Regions from separate parts of the Ruegeria sp. BI7 genome, predicted to be linked through region 2. Evidence: riboswitches for the same ligand, from Rfam matches in the RefSeq annotation. Region 2 holds a riboswitch; each other region holds the start of a gene.
What was found. Region 2 has a riboswitch for cobalamin ahead of ACR0JB_RS16080 (hypothetical protein). Riboswitches for the same ligand answer to the same signal wherever they lie in the genome.

Region 1 (5,575 bases), on a different contig from region 2:
GAGGCACCTGCTGCCGATGCCGATCTGGTCTGGCTGCCCGGTGGTTATCCGGAATTGCATGCGGGCACACTGGCTGCCGCCGACATGTTCCAGACCGGACTGCGCAAACACGCTGAATCCAAACCCGTGCATGGGGAATGCGGTGGATACATGGCGCTGGGTCAGGCCTTGATCGACAAAGAGGGCGAGCGACATCAGATGGCAGGCCTGCTGGGGCTGGTGACCTCGTATGAAAAGCGCAAGTTCAATCTGGGATATCGCCGTGCGAAATTGCTGGCCCCGATGCCCGGTTTTGCTGTCGATGCGGCTTTGCGGGGGCATGAGTTCCACTATTCTTCGATAGTAGAACAGCCTGACGCACCACTGGCGCGAGTATTTGATGCCGAAGGCGCTGAAGGGCCTCAAACAGGATCGGTGCGCGGGAATGTCACTGGTACGTTCTTTCACCTGATCGCCGAGGCTTCGGCATGAGCGGTTTCGTATCCTTCATAGGTTCCGGCCCCGGTGATCCCGAGCTTTTGACCCTGAAGGCGGTCGACCGGATGCAAAAAGCAGATGCGGTGCTGTTTGATGACCTCAGCAGCGGCCCGATCCTAAGTCATGCGCATGACGATGCAGATCTGGTGGGCGTGGGCAAACGGGCCGGGCGACCCTCACCCAAGCAGGATCACGTGAGCCGCCTGTTGGTGGATTACGCCAAGACCGGTGCTCGCGTGGTGCGGTTGAAATCCGGTGATGGCGGACTGTTTGGCCGGCTGGAGGAAGAACTTGTTGCCCTGCGTGCGGCCGGGATCGAATATGAAATCATCCCTGGCATCCCCTCGGCGGTTGCGGCAGCGGCAGCGGCGGGGATACCGCTGACTCGGCGTTTGACCGCACGACGGGTGCAATTTGTCACTGGCCACGATGTCAGTGGCAAACTGCCCGAAGATCTGAACCTGCCCGCGCTGGCCGATCCGGATGCAACGACTGTGGTGTTCATGGGCAAACGGACCTTTCCCCTGTTGGTAAATGCACTGCATGAGCATGGCCTGCCGCTGGAAACACCAGCCCTAATGGCCGAATCCGTATCGACTCCCGACCAGAGCCTGCACCGTGCAACGATTGGCGCGCTGTCGCAAAAGCTGGAGGTCGAGATCGGCACAGCCCCGGCGCTGATCCTGTATGGCCCGTTGGCAGAGTTCGACGATGTTTGAGTTGTCTCTGATCGGAATTGGCACTGGCAACCCGGATCACGTGACCTTGCAAGGGGCAAATGCCATCCGCGATGCAGACCTGATCCTGATCCCGCACAAGGGCGAGAACAAGGCTGATCTGGCCGGGTTGCGCGAAGAGATCATTGCAGCTGTGACGGACACTCCGCCGCAGATCGCCTATTTCGACATTCCCAAGCGCCGAGCCGATGATGGTTATCTGCGCGGGGTCGACGAATGGCATGATGCCATTGCCCTGCGCTGGCACGAGGCGATTGCTGCCCATCCAGATGCGCGACAAGTGGCGCTGCTGATCTGGGGCGACCCGTCGCTTTATGACAGCTCGCTGCGAATCGCGTCGCGGCTGGACCCTCAGCCCACGACACGGGTGATCCCTGGCATCACCGCGCTGCAGGCATTGACGGCCGCCCACGCCATCCCGATAAATGATCTGGGCGCGCCTTATGTTGTGACCACCGGACGGCGGATCAGGGATGAAGGCTGGCCGGCAAATGCCTCGAAAGCAGCGGTAATGCTGGATGGCGAGTGTTCGTTTCAAACTCTGGACATGGCCGATTATGACATCTGGTGGGGTGCCTATGTCGGCATGAAAGAGGAAATCCTGATCAAAGGCGCTTTGACCGATGTGGCGCAGGAGATTCTGGACACCCGCGCCAAGGCACGTGCCGATCATGGCTGGATCATGGATATCTATTTGCTGAAAAAGCGCGTGATCTGACCTAAAAGGTCGCAAATGACGATTGCACCTGCGGCACCATAGAGGCTAAATGAACGCGTCTGGTCCTGCCGGAGACATCCGGATGCTAAGAGGGAATGTGGTGCGACTGCCATGGCAGCCAAGTCCACAGCCGCCCCCGCGACTGTAAGCGGAGAGCCCCTGTTCAACCAGCCACTCCTGTTTCTCAGGGGGAAGGCGAACAGAGGCATCGACCCGCAAGCCAGGAGACCTGCCAGGCGACAATTGAAACACCGGCCGTCGGGTGCGGCGGCAAAGGAGAATAAAAGATGGCAACACAAACGCAAACAGCATCCGCCTCGCGCGCTGGTATCTTTCCGGTCATGTTCGCGGTGGTACTGGGTCTGGGTATCATCACCCTGACCGGTCACGTACAGGCCGCGGCGCTGCATGACGCAGCACACGACGTGCGCCACGCGACCGGCTTCCCCTGCCACTAAGACCATGTTCAGTCGTATACTGACCAGCGCGTTGTTAGCTGGTGCTGCAGCGGGGCTGATAGCCGCCTTGCTGCAGTTGGTCTTTGTGCAACCTGTTTTGTTGCACGCAGAGCTGTACGAATCCGGTGAGTTGGTGCACTTCGGAGCCGAAGCCGTTTCGGCGCATCCCGAATTGCCGGGCATGTTCTCGGAACTGACCCGTGACGCGCTGAGCGTCATTTTCACCATGCTGACCTATACCGGTTACGCGCTGCTGATGGTTGCTCTGATGTCCGTGGCCGAAGGCCAGGGCCACACGATTGATGGCCGCACCGGCGTGCTTTGGGGTCTGGCTGGGTTCATCGCCTTTCATCTGGCGCCTGGCTTTACCCTGGCACCAGAGGTGCCTGGTGTAGCGGCAGCTGACGTCTATGCCCGACAGGTCTGGTGGTTTGCCACTGTTGGTGCTGCGCTTGTTGCGCTGTGGTTGATTGCGTTTGGCGGCAACCTGATCAGCTATGTGATCGCAGCAGCCTTGTTGCTGGCACCCCATCTGATCGGTGCGCCCGAACCGGATGTGTTCACCGGCCCCGTACCGACCGAGATCGGCGCTCTGTTTGCTGCTCGCGCCTTTGGCATCGGTCTGGTGGCCTGGGTTCTGGTCGGTGCCTTTGCCGGGTATTTCTGGCAAAGCGAAGGCAAACGCGTCGAAGCAGCGGCCTGATCCTCTTATATAATGACGCGCCGGGTTCTGCCCGGCGCGTTTCTTTTTGCCCTAAAGGAAAGAAAAAATGGCACGCTCACTTGCCCTTTTTGCAATCGGCCTTGTGTTCGGTGGAGGTACTGGTTTTGTGCTGGCGGCAGCCAATGGCGTCACGTTTGACGGCCACGATCATGGCGATCCGTCCCATCACGGCGGCGCGCATGCCGAAGCGATGGCCCATGACCATTCGACCACGGTAAACCTGCCCGCAGGGGCGGACGCCCCCAGCGTTGCAATCGCGCTGACCCAGGACCCGATGGCCGGGTGGAACCTGCACGTCATGCCGCAGAATTTCCGGTTTGCCCCGGAAAACGCGTCAACAGCCGATGTAGACGGCGAAGGCCACGCGCATGTTTACATCAATGGCGAGAAACTAGCCCGGCTCTACGGCAACTGGATACACATCCCCGATCTTCCGAAGGGAGAGGTCGAGGTTTCGGTTTCGCTGAACGCAAACGGCCACAGCGCACTGACGGTCGACAACGTACCGGTCAGCGCAGCCGTGACCGTTCAGGTCGATTAAAGCGCCGGTATCCGCGCGCGCAAACACATCCGAAGTCGCCCGCAGGGTCGGGCGTCTTCGATCCAACCTGCGGGACTGTCCAAATAGGCTTTGCAGGTCGCGACGATGTCTTCGGCATCGGTAACGATATCGACCCCCGAAAACACGTAAGACGCCCGTCCTGCGGCCTGCAATGCCAATGCGGTCGGCTCAGCGCAGCCACTGAAACAGGCGTGATCCGAGATGACGACCCGACCATTCAGCCCTGCACGCACCAGCGCGTCATCCACGGCCTGCCTCTCGGCCACTCGGTCACGCGTTCCCGCACAACTGCTGCAAATCAATAGGCGTATCGGGTCCACGTGTGGCCTCGTGTTTGATAGTTTGCATGTTTCTGCGGCTTTCTGGACGTCGGCGCAATCCTGAATACGCACGGAAATGTGCGTGCGCGGAACTCGGATTTCTGGCATCACTCAGACAGTCACATTGAACGAGGCACCGTCATGCGCACGCTTTTGGGTTTGCTCTGTCTTCTCGCCCTGCCTGTCCGGGCCGAGGAACCATTGTCGGGTTGGGCAGTGTATCCAACCGTCAAAAGCTATGAGGAACTGGTCGCGGATACGAAGGCTGCGGTGAAGGAAAACGGGTTGATCGTGGTCACGCAGGCTGGTCCGACCAAGGCGGCTGCGGCCCGTGGCATCACTATACCCGGCAATCTGGTGATCGGTGCCTTCAACAACGACTATGCCGTGCGCGTTCTGGAAACCTCTGTCAGTGCAATGATCGAAGCGCCGATTCGTTTTTACGTAACTGAGAACGACGACGGCACCGCCACCCTGTCCTACAAAACGCCCAGCTTTGTCTTTGCCCCCTATGTGTACGAGGGCGGAGAGCCTTTGCGCGATATTGCCCAAGAACTTGACACAAAGTTTCAGTCAGTGGCGGAATCCGCAGCCAAATAGTCACACTGACGTGAACCTGCTTGCGTCTGGCTACGTCCTCCGCAATCTGCTGAGCAACGAAAACTTCGGAGCATAACGAATGCAGGACCTCTCCCCCCGCGCGGCTGACCTTTTGGCCCAAAGACTATACGAGGCCGGATGCCGCCACGCTTTTGGCATGCCCGGCGGCGAGGTTCTGACGCTGGTGGATGCTCTGGAACAGGTTGGGATCACCTTTCACCTGACCAAACACGAAAACGCCGCCGGCTTCATGGCAGAGGCTGTCCACCACCGTGATGGCGCACCTGCCATTCTGGTGGCCACTCTAGGCCCCGGCGCGATGAATGGAATCAACGTTGTTGCCAACGCGCTGCAAGACCGGGTGCCGATGATCGTTCTGACCGGCTGTGTCGATGCGGATGAGGCACTGACCTATACTCATCAGGTGATGGATCACGCGCAGGTTTACCGCTCGATCACCAAGGGCACGTTCACGCTAACGGCCCAAGGCGCAGACGTGGTTGCTGACAGAGCGGTTTCGCTGGCCACACAGCCCCGCCCCGGTCCGGTTCATATTGACGTGCCGATCTCGGTCGCGGATACGCGCGTATCCGGGAGCAAACGCCGCCGTCTGGTCAAACCCGCTGCGGTCGCGCCCGAAGGGAACTGTGTTGAGAAAGCCCGCCGCTGGGTGACCGAGGCCGAACGCCCCATCGCGATCGTGGGTCTGGACGTGCTTTATGACGACTCGCGCAATGTGGTTCAGGCGTTTCTGGAACATTTCAACATCCCCTTCGTGACCACCTACAAAGCTAAGGGCGTCGTGCCCGAGGATCATCCTTTGTGCCTGGGCGGCGCAGGTTTGTCGCCCTTGGCCGACAAGCATCTGGTGCCGTTGGTCGAACAATCCGATCTGGTGTTGTGTCTAGGGTATGACCCGATCGAAATGCGCCCTGGCTGGCGCGAGATCTGGGACCCCGAGGAAAAGCGCGTCATCGAT
Region 2 (5,575 bases):
ACATCCGATCTGCACATGAATCTATGCGGCTTCGACTATTTTTCGGACAGCCCCGACCCCTCAATCGGCTTTACCCGCACCGCCAGCCTGATCCGCGCAGCCAGGTCCGAGGCCGAAGCGCAGGGTGCTCTGGTGGTTCTGTGCGACAACGGAGATTCACTGCAAGGCACGCCACTGGGGGAATGGGCGGTTCAATCCGAAAATGCACCGCACATCCTGATGCAGGCATTTTCCGAGCTGGGTTATGACGCAATCGGCCTCGGAAATCATGATTTCGGCTTTGGACTGGAAACGCTGGACCGCGTAATTGCAGATGCTGCGTGCCCTGTGATTTGCAGCAATGCACACCGACAAGACGCCCCCAACTGCTGGCAAGATCATACGATGTTGAATCGAGAAATAAAATTTGATGATCAACATGTTACGCTGAAAATTGGTGCGTTCTCAGTCCTACCACCGCAGACAGCCAAATGGGAAGCACACCTGCTGCAAGGCAAGGTCGTCATCGAAGATATCCTGACCTGCGCCGCACAAAAAGTGACGAATCTGAAAGCGCAGGGTTGCGATTTGATCCTTGCGTTGGCGCATACAGGGATAGGGTCGGCCGAACCGGAAACGGGTTTGGAAAATGCCGTCATCCCGCTGGCCGGTATCGAAGGAATTGATGCGCTGATTGCCGGGCATTCACATCTGACACTGCCCGGAAACGCACATGACGGGATTGAGCACGTCGATGCAAATCGGGGTCTGGTTCACGGAAAGCCGGTGGTCATGCCCGGTGCGTCCGGGTCATTTCTGGGGGTGATCGACCTGACATTGGACAGGGCGGGAAATGGCCATTGGACCGTTCAGGATCATCGCGTCAGTCTGCGTTCGATATGCCCAACCAAACCCGACGGCTCACCCAAGCTTATCCAGGAAGACCCTGTTTTGGCGCGCCTTTTCGCCCGGGGCCATTCGGAAACCCGGCGGCGCACGGCGCAACCCGTTGGCCAGACCGATCAGCATTTGCACAGCTATTTCAGTTTTTGCGCCCCGGACAGAGGTTTGGTTCTGACCGCCGCGGCCCAGGCAGCAGCCCTGCGGCCCTATCTGCAGGACACGTCATTTGCGGATTTTCCTGTTCTGTCCGCGACCGCGCCTTCAAAGTTCGGGGGGCGTGCCGGCCCCCGGTTTTTCACCGACGTCCCGCCCGGCCAGATATGCCTGCGCCATGTCAACGACATGTATGCGTTTCCCAATGAGCTGCAGGCGGTAGTTGTCACCGGAGAGCAGATCAGCGACTGGCTTGAGATGTCTGCAGGTGTGTTCAACCAGATTACGCCGGGACATCAGACCACATTGGTCGACATCAACAGGGCGGGGCATAATTTTGATATTATACAGGGACTTACTTATCAATTTGATCTCTCTCAACCGGCTCGGTTCGACGCTGGCGGTCACTTGATCGACCCCGTCAACCGGCGCATTCGCAACATTCGCTTTGACGGCCAACCGATGGCCGCCGATCAACGGTTCGTCGTCGCACTGAACAATTACCGTGCCAATGGCGGGGGTCACTTTCCCTTTGTTGATCAGGCCGAGCCCATCGCGCTGCCGAACCTGCCTGTTCAGCGCGTCTTGCAGGACTATCTGTCCGGCGCACTGCCGCAAGATCCCTTGCAATATGCGCCCTATCCTTTTGGCTTTGCCCCGATGCAGGGCGCGACTGCGCTGTTAAGAACCGGTCCGAAGGCACAAACCCACATTGCCGAGCTTGAAGAATATGACCCTCACGTCGTCAGAGAAGACGATGAGGGCTTTTTGCTGATCCGTTTGACGCTCTGACGGGTTGTGTTTCCTGCGCCCGTTGCCTATATCAGACCCCGAGAGGTTGGCGCGGGCGAGCGCCTCGCCAACCTGGTCAGGTCCGGAAGGAAGCAGCCACAACGAGCCCCGCTTGGGTCGATGTCCAACCTCTCACTTTAACTCCCGACATTGAAAAGTTGCGAACAGGCCTAGGCAATCAACCGTGGCCAGACAGCCGAATTGCGCCGGGCAAAGGCACCGATATGGCCAACCTCGGACAGTCCGAACTCGGCCGGAGACAACAAATGGCGGCGTGCGTTGGGCCCGTACAGATCAGCCAGCCGCCAGACCGCGTTCATTGGCACCAGATCGTCATCCTCAAAGCTGAACAGATCCACTGGTGTGTCTGACTGTGCCCAGCGGGCCTCGGGCAAGGACACGCCGATTTCGGGCAGGTAGTTGCGCGGCGCAGTACACCAGCGGCGCCACTGCCAATAGACGCTGGCAGGCAGGTTCGATCCGAATCCCAGTGCCTTGCCCGGCAGGTAACCCAGCGCTTTTACGGCCAGGGGCGCGTGTCCGTACCAAAACAGCAAAGCCAACGCCCGATAAGGCCAGGGATGGTCCGACACAGTCACCGGCCCGGCGCAGACGCAGATCATACGGTCGATCTGATCAATATCGGGCTGAATCGGCCCCAGCATACCGCCGACGGAATGGCCGATGCTCCAGTGCTGCGCGTCGGGGTATCGCCTGCGCATCTCGGCCCGAGCCGCAGGCATGTCGATCAGCGCCCAATCCGCCATCGTGGCCTGAGCTGACTTCAATGGCCTGCTCTGCGAATGACCGAAATCGCTGTAATCATAGGTCAGACAGGCAATGCCATGTTCCGCAGCCAACCAGCGTGCGAAATGCTGATAATAGTCGCGCGGCACCCCGGTGGCGCTGTGGATCACCACTGCGATCCCAGATTCGGCCACCGGCAGGTACAGCCGAGCCGACAGTTGGGTCGAACCAGAAGGAAACTGAAAATCCTCGGTTAAAACAGCTTGTGCGGTATCCAGCATGGCGCCCTCAATCTGAACCGATTAGTTCACCACCCCAAACGGCATCTTTTGCCACCCTAAGTCAATCCTGTTTCCGCATGACCACGCGTCCACTTTGCCCCACCAAAAGGCGGCTTGACTCAGGTCACCCCTACCCGCTAGCGATTGGGTGATGGTTCTCGTCCCCGGTCCCCGGGGCGGGATGAAAAGGGAACACGGTGCGGTTCTGCCCGGAATACCGGAACGAACCAAGGCCGCGACTGCCCCCGCAACTGTAAGCGGTGAGCAATGCCGAAACACCACTGGCCGCAAGGCTGGGAAGGTCGGCAACGCAACGACCCGCAAGTCAGGAGACCTGCCATCGAACAAGAAACCGAAACTCGGACGGGGTGTCCGGGCAGGTCGTCAGCACGCTGCCACACCTGATCCATGCCCCCGTTCCACGCGCGGAGGGCGCAATATGATCTGGAAGACAAAGACACACCAATTTACCGCAACCGTTTGCCAACGCACAGGAAAAACCTGTCCGGCGCTGGCCCGGATGGCGCGCACGATCGTGCAGGCGATGGACGCGGCCGTTCCTGCGACGACGCCTGATTTTGAGTTCGACGGCAGCACTGAGCTGGCCTATTGCACGCAAGGATGCAGCGCACGGTTTCGCGCGCAAAAAGACCTGATCCGCGTCTTTTGCGACGCAAGTGATGATGCGCCCCTCGAGTCGCTGGATGCTTACGCAGATATGATGTTCGGCCCGGATGTGACTATACGCCCTGCAGGCATGCTAACCACCCCACCCTGCGCCATGCTTGAGGTCACAGCGATCCCGCCCAACCCGGTAGCACAGGCAGAACGACAGGTGGCGCTCTGATCTAGTCGCGCGTCCGCCCAAGGGCTGCCCATTCCATCTGGCCGTCGGTCTCGACGGCGCAGGACCGCACCGCCCGCAAACGGGCCAACGCTGTCTCGGGGTCTTCGCCATGCTTGACCATAAGGCGCAGCACGATCATCCCGGACCGGCCACAGCCGCCCCGGCAATGCACCAACACCCGCCCCCCGCGGGACAGAATATCAGTCGCCGCAGGGCTGACACTGCCCCACGCCGCGTCAACCTCAGGAGGCGGCGTACCGAAATCCGCAACCGGCAGATGCACCCATTCGATATTGAGTGCGTGCAGGTCTTCGCCAAGCCCACTTGCGCCCTCTTGCAGCATTTCGACCTCGGTGGTCATCGAGATCACAAGATCCGGCTGCCAGTCGCAGATCGTTCCCAAGTCCCGCGTATACCCGCCACCGCGCCCCGGAAGGGGCGACAAGGCAACGGTGCCGTTTCCAATCTGAACTGAATGAAGTGCGAACTGGCTCACTACGGACCCTCCCTGATACTCGCTTCTAAAGCGTGCAAATTGTGCTGCAAACCGAAATTCACCCAAGCCTGCTGTGGACGCGGGCGGCGGGGGTCTCTACGCTGCATCGGAACCCGAATCCGACAGAGCAGATATGAACGACACGCCCAGCCCCGCCTATCAGGTTCTTGCCCGCAAATACCGCCCGGAAACCTTTGCCGATCTCGTCGGTCAGGATGCCATGGTGCGCACGCTGAAAAATGCGTTCGAGGCCGACCGGATCGCACAGGCTTTCATCATGACCGGCATTCGCGGCACCGGCAAAACCACCACGGCACGGATCATCGCCAAGGGCATGAACTGCATCGGCCCCGATGGTGACGGCAAACCAACGACCGAGCCCTGCGGCCAATGCGAACATTGCGTGGCCATCATGGAAGGCCGCCACGTTGACGTGATGGAGATGGACGCCGCCAGCCGTACTGGTGTGAACGATATCCGCGAGATCATCGACAGTGTCCGCTATCGCGCCGCCAGCGCGCGCTACAAAATCTATATCATCGACGAGGTCCACATGCTGTCGACCAGCGCGTTCAACGCGCTGCTCAAGACGCTTGAAGAACCGCCCGAGCATGTGAAGTTCATCTTTGCCACCACCGAGATTCGTAAAGTGCCAGTGACGGTTCTGTCGCGCTGCCAACGGTTCGACCTGCGCCGGATCGAACCCGAGGACATGATCGGCCTGCTCGGCAAGATTGCGGCGGCGGAAAACGCTCAGATCGCGGATGACGCGCTGGCGCTGATTACCCGTGCGGCTGAAGGCTCGGCTCGGGACGCGACCTCGCTGCTGGATCAGGCGATCTCGCACGGTGCGGGTGAAACCAGCGCCGATCAGGTCCGCGCGATGCTGGGCCTGGCTGATCGCGGTCGGGTACTGGACCTGATGGACATGATCCTGCGCGGGGACGCTGCAGGCGCGCTGACCGAGTTGGGCGGGCAATATGCCGAAGGAGCCGATCCGCTGGCCGTGCTACGCGATCTGGCCGAGATCACCCATTGGGTCTCTGTGGTTAAAATCACGCCAGACGCAGCCAATGATCCCACCGTTTCGCCGGACGAGCGCGCGCGTGGTCAACAAATGGCCGAGGCCCTGCCGATGCGCGTCCTGACCCGGATGTGGCAGATGTTGCTTAAAGCGCTCGAAGAGGTCTCGGCGGCCCCAAATGCAATGATGGCAGCTGAAATGGCAGTGATCCGACTGACCCATGTGGCTGACCTGCCCAGCCCGGAAGAGTTGATCAAACGTCTGCAAGACACGCCCCCACCGCCAAATGGCGGACCCGGTGGCGGGATACCGGTGCCATCGCATGCCGCGGTTCAGACGCAAGCGCCGGTGGC
Region 3 (5,575 bases), on a different contig from region 2:
GTTTTCCCGCCAGCACGTCAAGCAGAGCCCTGCGTTCCGCACGGGCGGAAGGGGCGGGGTCAAAATTACCGGTGACCTCAGGCGTGCGACCAAAGATGTGCAACCCGTCACCGAACTGGCTTTCCTTGATATCGCAGACAAAGCGGTCGATGCGGGTGATTGCCTCGGCAGTGCAGGTGGCCTGATCCAGACCTAGGTCGTTTTCCAACCCGATGGCCTGCGCCTCATCCCGGATATCTTCTTGCAGGCGGTCCCGGCGCTTGGGGTCCAGCCCGTCGGCGTTCGAAAACTCGTCCAGCAGGGATTCCAGCCGCACCATCCGGTCGGGCGTGCCGCTTTCCTTCATCGGGGGTGGGATATGACCCAGCGTGACCGCCCCGATCCGGCGCTTGGCCTGCGCGGCCTCGCCGGGGTCATTGACGATGAAGGGGTAGATCACCGGCAGATCGCGGATCAGCGCCTCGGGCCAGCAATTCGCCGACAGGGCGACCGATTTGCCAGGCAGCCATTCCAGCGTGCCATGCGCGCCGATATGGATCAGCGCATCCGCACCCAACCCTCTGCGCAGCCACAGATAAAAGGCCACATAGCCGTGGCGTGGGGTGCGTGAGAGGTCGTGGTAATCATCCTCGCGCAACTCGGGCGTGCCACGTTCGGGCTGCAGCGCGATCAGCGCCTTGCCACGGCGCAAGGCGGTGAATTGGAAAGCGCCGTCTGTGAATGCTGGGTCATCCTCGGGCCTCCCCCAAACGGTTTCGAGGTCGCCGCGCAATTCATCCGGCAGATCGGCCAGCGCCGCCAGATAGTCCGCAAGCGGCCACGATACCCTTGCATCCATCAGGGTTTCGGTAATGGGTTGGGCGGGGGCGGTGTCGTACCCTTCGCCCTGCAGATCGGCCAACATCGCCTCGGCTGAGGCCAGCGCGTCCAGCCCCACAGCATGGGCCATCTGCCAGTCCTTACCAGGGTAAGTGGACAGCACCAGCACCGGGGTTTGATCGGCCTTGGGCTTGTCATGCAAAGCTAGCCACCCGGTCACCCGTTCGATGATGGCCTCGATCCGTTCATCTTCGGCCCGGTGGGCAAATCGCGAGTATTCCAGATGTGGGTCACGTTTCCCGGGTTCTTTGAATGAGGCGATGCCCGCCGAAATCCGCCCGTCTACCTCGGGCAACACCACATGCATGGCAAGGTCGGCGGGCGAGAGGCCACGTTCCGCCTCGGCCCAGGCCTTGCGGCGTGCAGTTGACAAAGCGACCTGAAACACAGGGACATTGGCCGCGTCCAGCGGAGATGTGCCAGACGCGCCCTTGCCCGAGAATGAAGTGGCGTTGATTATGGCCGACGGCTGCAATGCTACAATATTTCCGCGCAACCATTCGGCGGCGGTTGGGGCTTTCAGCGACGGCGCGAACAGGCCCACAGCCTCGAACCCGCGCGCGCGTAGGTTACGGATCAGGGCCGCGACCGGGGCGGTGTCCGCCGAGGTCAGGTAAGCGCGGTAGAAACTCACGAGAAGGCGTTTTGCATCGCCCGTGAACGCCTTTTCCACCGGAATTACGCCACGGTCAGGGCACCAGGCGCCGCATTCGGGGATGGTTTTAGCGCCCATCACAGGGCCTGCATAAAGCCCCGCCGCCAACGCCATCTGTGCCAGCGCGGCCTGCGCTGCAACTTCGCCGCCGGTATCGCACAGATGCGCCAGCCGCCGCAGGGTTGAAACGGGTAGGGTGGAAAAGTCGTCCAACCGCGTATCTTCGCGCCCATCCGCTGGCAGGACAGCCAGCGCGATGCCCTTGTCCTGCGCCAGCGCCAGAACCTGCTGCAGGCCATAGGACCAATAAGGCACGCCGCCGATCAGGCGGATCAGGATGCCTCTCGCACCTTCCAGAGTTTGTTCGACGTAGGTGTCGACGGACAGAGGGTGTTTCAACGCCGTCAGATTGGCCAACCGCATCGTGGGCATCCGCCCCTCAGCCCCGCCACCGCGATGCCAGCCTGCCGCGAAAGCTCCGAGGTCGCTGTCCGAAAAGGACAGCACCACCAGATCCGCCGGGCTTTGGCCCAGATCGGTCGGGGTCTCGGTTTCCTCGAGCCCGTGGCTTTCGCGGAAGACGACGTGCATGGCTTACTCGGCGGCCTCGGTCACACCCGCGAGGATCTCGCGGATCGCGGCCTCTTTGATGTCGTCATGTTCGGCAATCACCACCAGACGCGAGCGGCGCTCTTCGCCGGGTTCCCATGGGCGGTCGTACTGATGTCGCACGCGTGCGCCAACCGCCTGGACCAACAAGCGCATCGGTTTGCCCTGAACAGCGGCGTAACCTTTGACCCGCAGGATGTTCAGCTCATTTGCCAAGCGTTCGATATTGGCAACCAGTGCTGCCGGATCGGTCTGTTCCGGCAACTCGACGATAATGCTTTCGAAATCGTCATGTTCATGATCGTGGTGGCCATCGTGGTGCGACGGGCGTGCATCCATGTCATCCTCGGCGGCAGCCTCAAGCCCCAGTACGACGCGCACGTCCACAGCGCCTTCGGCAACTTCGACGACGGGCAGGGGGCGCGGAGCCTCGGCTGCGATCACTTCTTTGGCCTTTGCCACGCCTTCCGGACCAGCCAGATCGGGCTTGGTCAGCAGGATGATGTCGGCGCAGGAGATCTGATCCTCGAAAACCTCGGACAGGGGTGTTTCGTGGTCGATCGAGTCATCGGCCAGGCGCTGGGCGTCCACAGCCTCGACATTCGGGGCGAAGCGACCGGCGGCGACAGCCTCGGCATCGGCCAGAGCGATCACGCCGTCCACGGTGATTTTCGAACGGATATCGGGCCAGTCAAAGGCTTTCAGCAGCGGCTTGGGCAGGGCCAAGCCCGAGGTTTCGATCAGGATGTGATCGGGGCGCGGTTCCAGCGCCATTAGGGCTTCGATGGTCGGGATGAAATCATCGGCCACGGTGCAACAGATGCAACCATTGGCCAATTCCATGATGTTTTCTGCGGGGCAATCGGGAATGGCGCAGGACTTGAGGATATCGCCATCGACGCCAACATCGCCGAACTCATTGACGACAACGGCCAGACGCTTGCCCTGCGGGTTCTGCATTAGATGTTTGACCAGCGTGGTTTTGCCCGAACCCAGAAAGCCGGTGATCACAGTGACGGGGAGTTTTTCGAGGTTGCTCATTTCAGGGCTCCAATCGGGGGAATGCGGGCCGCACAGTTTTTGCGGAAATGTTCGGGACGTTCGCGCCATTTGACCAAACCGTCTTCGGCGGCGAGATACTTGGTGACGCCTTCGACGATGGTGTCGACATGGTCGATTTCGTTCAGGTTTTCGTACACAAAGGTCCAGCGGGTCGGTCCGCCGCGCAGCACTATGGAACAACCCTGATCGCAATTTGACAGGCACTCGACCGGCTTCAGCACGATACCTTCGGGCAAATCTGCGTCTTCCAGTGCCTTGTGCAGCAGGGCACCTGGACGTTGCGCATCGTCTTCAATCGGCAGGCCACGCCGACAGGTCGTGCAGACCAGCAGCTCGACTGGTGCAGTCTCGGTCACGTCTCTCATCCCCCCAAATCCTCTTTGCAGGGGACGGGGTTTCATGCGGGCCACGTCTGCACATGGACCCGACACCGGATCACCCCGTCCGGTTTCAACTTCGGGTGCTGGCAGGTCTCCCGGCTTGCGGATGTCGGGGCGTTTGCCCCGGCAGATGTCCCGCCTTCCCGGCCTTGCGGGCCAGTGGCATTGGGCACCCTCTCCGGTCACGGTCGCGGGGGCGGCTGCGTTTGACGGTTGCCCGCTGACGCATTCCCTTTTCATCCATCCGAAGATGGACACCAACGCATGCGACATGCGGCACGGGCAGGGGGCTTGTCAAGCACGAGGCGCATGGTGAAATCGTTCAAACCGAAAAAGCGACCAGCCTGTGTCAATCTGCGGCATGCACGGCCAGCCGTTCCCGCAGCCAGGCGCAAAACAACCCTGCCGCAGCGGTCGGTTGCGCAGCGCCTTGTGTACGGATCAGGTAATGCGATTGGGCAAAGGGAATCGCAGGACCCGCAATTGCAATCGGCGCAGCCTGCCGGATCGCATTCCGGGCGAACCGTTCCAGAACCGTTGCATAGCCCGCACCGGCCATCACAAGCTGCAGTGCTGCGACCGAGGTGTCCACCGAATGTCGGGGCGGTTGGTCCGGAAGCGCGAGTCCGTTGGCCTGAAAGTACCGCGCCCAGTTGTCTTCGTATCCAAGGATATGAATCAGAGGGCCTTGCCGCAGTACGTTCAGGGTCGCGGGCGAGTCCCCGGCCCGGCATACCGGTACCAGCATTTCGTCTGTCAGCTTTTCGGACTGAACGCCGAGCCAATCGCCATAACCCAACCGGATTTCCACATCCACATCGCCGGGGGCCACGCTGTCATTCCAGATGTGCGAGACAAGGCGTACGGGGATCTCGGGGTGGCGAGCGGTAAAGTCGGGCAGTTCCGCCGCGACCCAATAGGTGGCTGTCGATATCGCCGCACGGATCGTCAGGGTCTGGCGAGAGGCAGGGCCGAACAGGCTGTTGGTGGACAGGGCGATGTCGCCAAGCGCACGCCGCACAGTCAACGAATAAGACTGCCCCAGCTCAGTCAGTTCCAACCGCCGGGCATTCCGGGTGAACAGCTTTTGCCCAAGCTCGGCCTCAAGCGACCGGATATGCAATGAGACCGCCGTCTGCGTCAGGCCCAGCTCTTTTGCTGTGGTGGTGAAATTCAGATGCCGCGCGGCGGTTTCAAAGCTGCGCAACCATGTGGGGTTTGGAAGGCGGTCCATAGATCACCAAATTATTTTGACCATAATTGGCATTATTAATCATTTTCGTTTCTAACAGACAACACTGATACTCGGCCCGAATACGACCGTCAGGAGGGAAACATGAAAGTCGGATTTATCGGTTTAGGAAATGTGGGCGGCAAACTGTCCGGCTCGCTTCTGCGCAACGGGATTGACCTGACGGTTCACGACCTTAACCCCGATTTGGTGGCCGAGTTTGTGGCCAAGGGGGCCGAAGCCGCGGAAAGCCCGGCGCAGATGATGCGGGACTGCGATGCCGTTATAACCTGCCTGCCGTCCCCGGCGGCCTCGGACGCAGTGATGCAAGATATGCTGCCCGAGGTCGGGCCGGGCAAGATCTGGATGGAGATGTCGACCACCGACGAAGCCGAGGTTAAACGACTGGGCGCCATGGTGATCGAGCGTGGAGGCGCGGCGGTGGATTGCCCGGTTTCGGGCGGGTGCCACCGGGCGGCTACTGGCAATATCTCGATTTTCGCCGGATGTGATCGCGAAACCTTTGAGCGGATTCTGCCGTTTTTAACCACGATGGGGCGGCGCGTGCTGCACACGGGGGAGTTGGGCTCAGCCTCGGTCCTAAAAGTTCTGACCAACTATCTGGCGACCGCCAACCTGATCACCTGTGCCGAAGCGCTGGTAACGGCCAAAGCGGCCGGGATGGATTTGAATACCACTTATGAGGCGATAAAGATTTCGTCGGGCACTTCATTCGTGCATGAAACGGAAAGCCAAGTC

Region 1: linked by a shared signal. The riboswitch ahead of ACR0JB_RS19085 (CbtB domain-containing protein) and the one ahead of ACR0JB_RS16080 (hypothetical protein) in region 2 are both predicted to bind cobalamin.
Region 3: linked by a shared signal. The riboswitch ahead of ACR0JB_RS19015 (DUF1636 family protein) and the one ahead of ACR0JB_RS16080 (hypothetical protein) in region 2 are both predicted to bind cobalamin.

What each region holds. Positions count from the first base shown of each region.
Region 1 covers NZ_JBQFSK010000011.1:72,042-77,616, forward strand. The annotation lists gene ACR0JB_RS19070 (cobyrinic acid a,c-diamide synthase CobB) at 1-471, shown strand, start outside; gene cobA (uroporphyrinogen-III C-methyltransferase) at 468-1,196, shown strand; gene cobF (precorrin-6A synthase (deacetylating)) at 1,189-1,932, shown strand; cobalamin riboswitch at 1,976-2,183, shown strand; gene ACR0JB_RS19085 (CbtB domain-containing protein) at 2,220-2,390, shown strand; gene ACR0JB_RS19090 (CbtA family protein) at 2,395-3,093, shown strand; gene ACR0JB_RS19095 (hypothetical protein) at 3,161-3,655, shown strand; gene ACR0JB_RS19100 (DUF1636 family protein) at 3,652-3,996, opposite strand; gene ACR0JB_RS19105 (DUF302 domain-containing protein) at 4,138-4,596, shown strand; gene ACR0JB_RS19110 (thiamine pyrophosphate-binding protein) at 4,676-5,575, shown strand, end outside.
Region 2 covers NZ_JBQFSK010000007.1:135,850-141,424, reverse strand. The annotation lists gene ACR0JB_RS16095 (bifunctional 2',3'-cyclic-nucleotide 2'-phosphodiesterase/3'-nucleotidase) at 1-1,827, shown strand, start outside; RNA gene ffs (signal recognition particle sRNA small type) at 1,867-1,965, shown strand; gene ACR0JB_RS16085 (alpha/beta hydrolase family protein) at 1,998-2,855, opposite strand; cobalamin riboswitch at 2,991-3,211, shown strand; gene ACR0JB_RS16080 (hypothetical protein) at 3,295-3,702, shown strand; gene ACR0JB_RS16075 (protein-tyrosine phosphatase family protein) at 3,704-4,198, opposite strand; gene ACR0JB_RS16070 (DNA polymerase III subunit gamma/tau) at 4,332-5,575, shown strand, end outside.
Region 3 covers NZ_JBQFSK010000011.1:58,145-63,719, reverse strand. The annotation lists gene cobN (cobaltochelatase subunit CobN) at 1-2,125, opposite strand, end outside; gene cobW (cobalamin biosynthesis protein CobW) at 2,129-3,184, opposite strand; gene ACR0JB_RS19015 (DUF1636 family protein) at 3,181-3,570, opposite strand; cobalamin riboswitch at 3,654-3,862, opposite strand; gene ACR0JB_RS19010 (LysR substrate-binding domain-containing protein) at 3,935-4,819, opposite strand; gene ACR0JB_RS19005 (NAD(P)-dependent oxidoreductase) at 4,922-5,575, shown strand, end outside.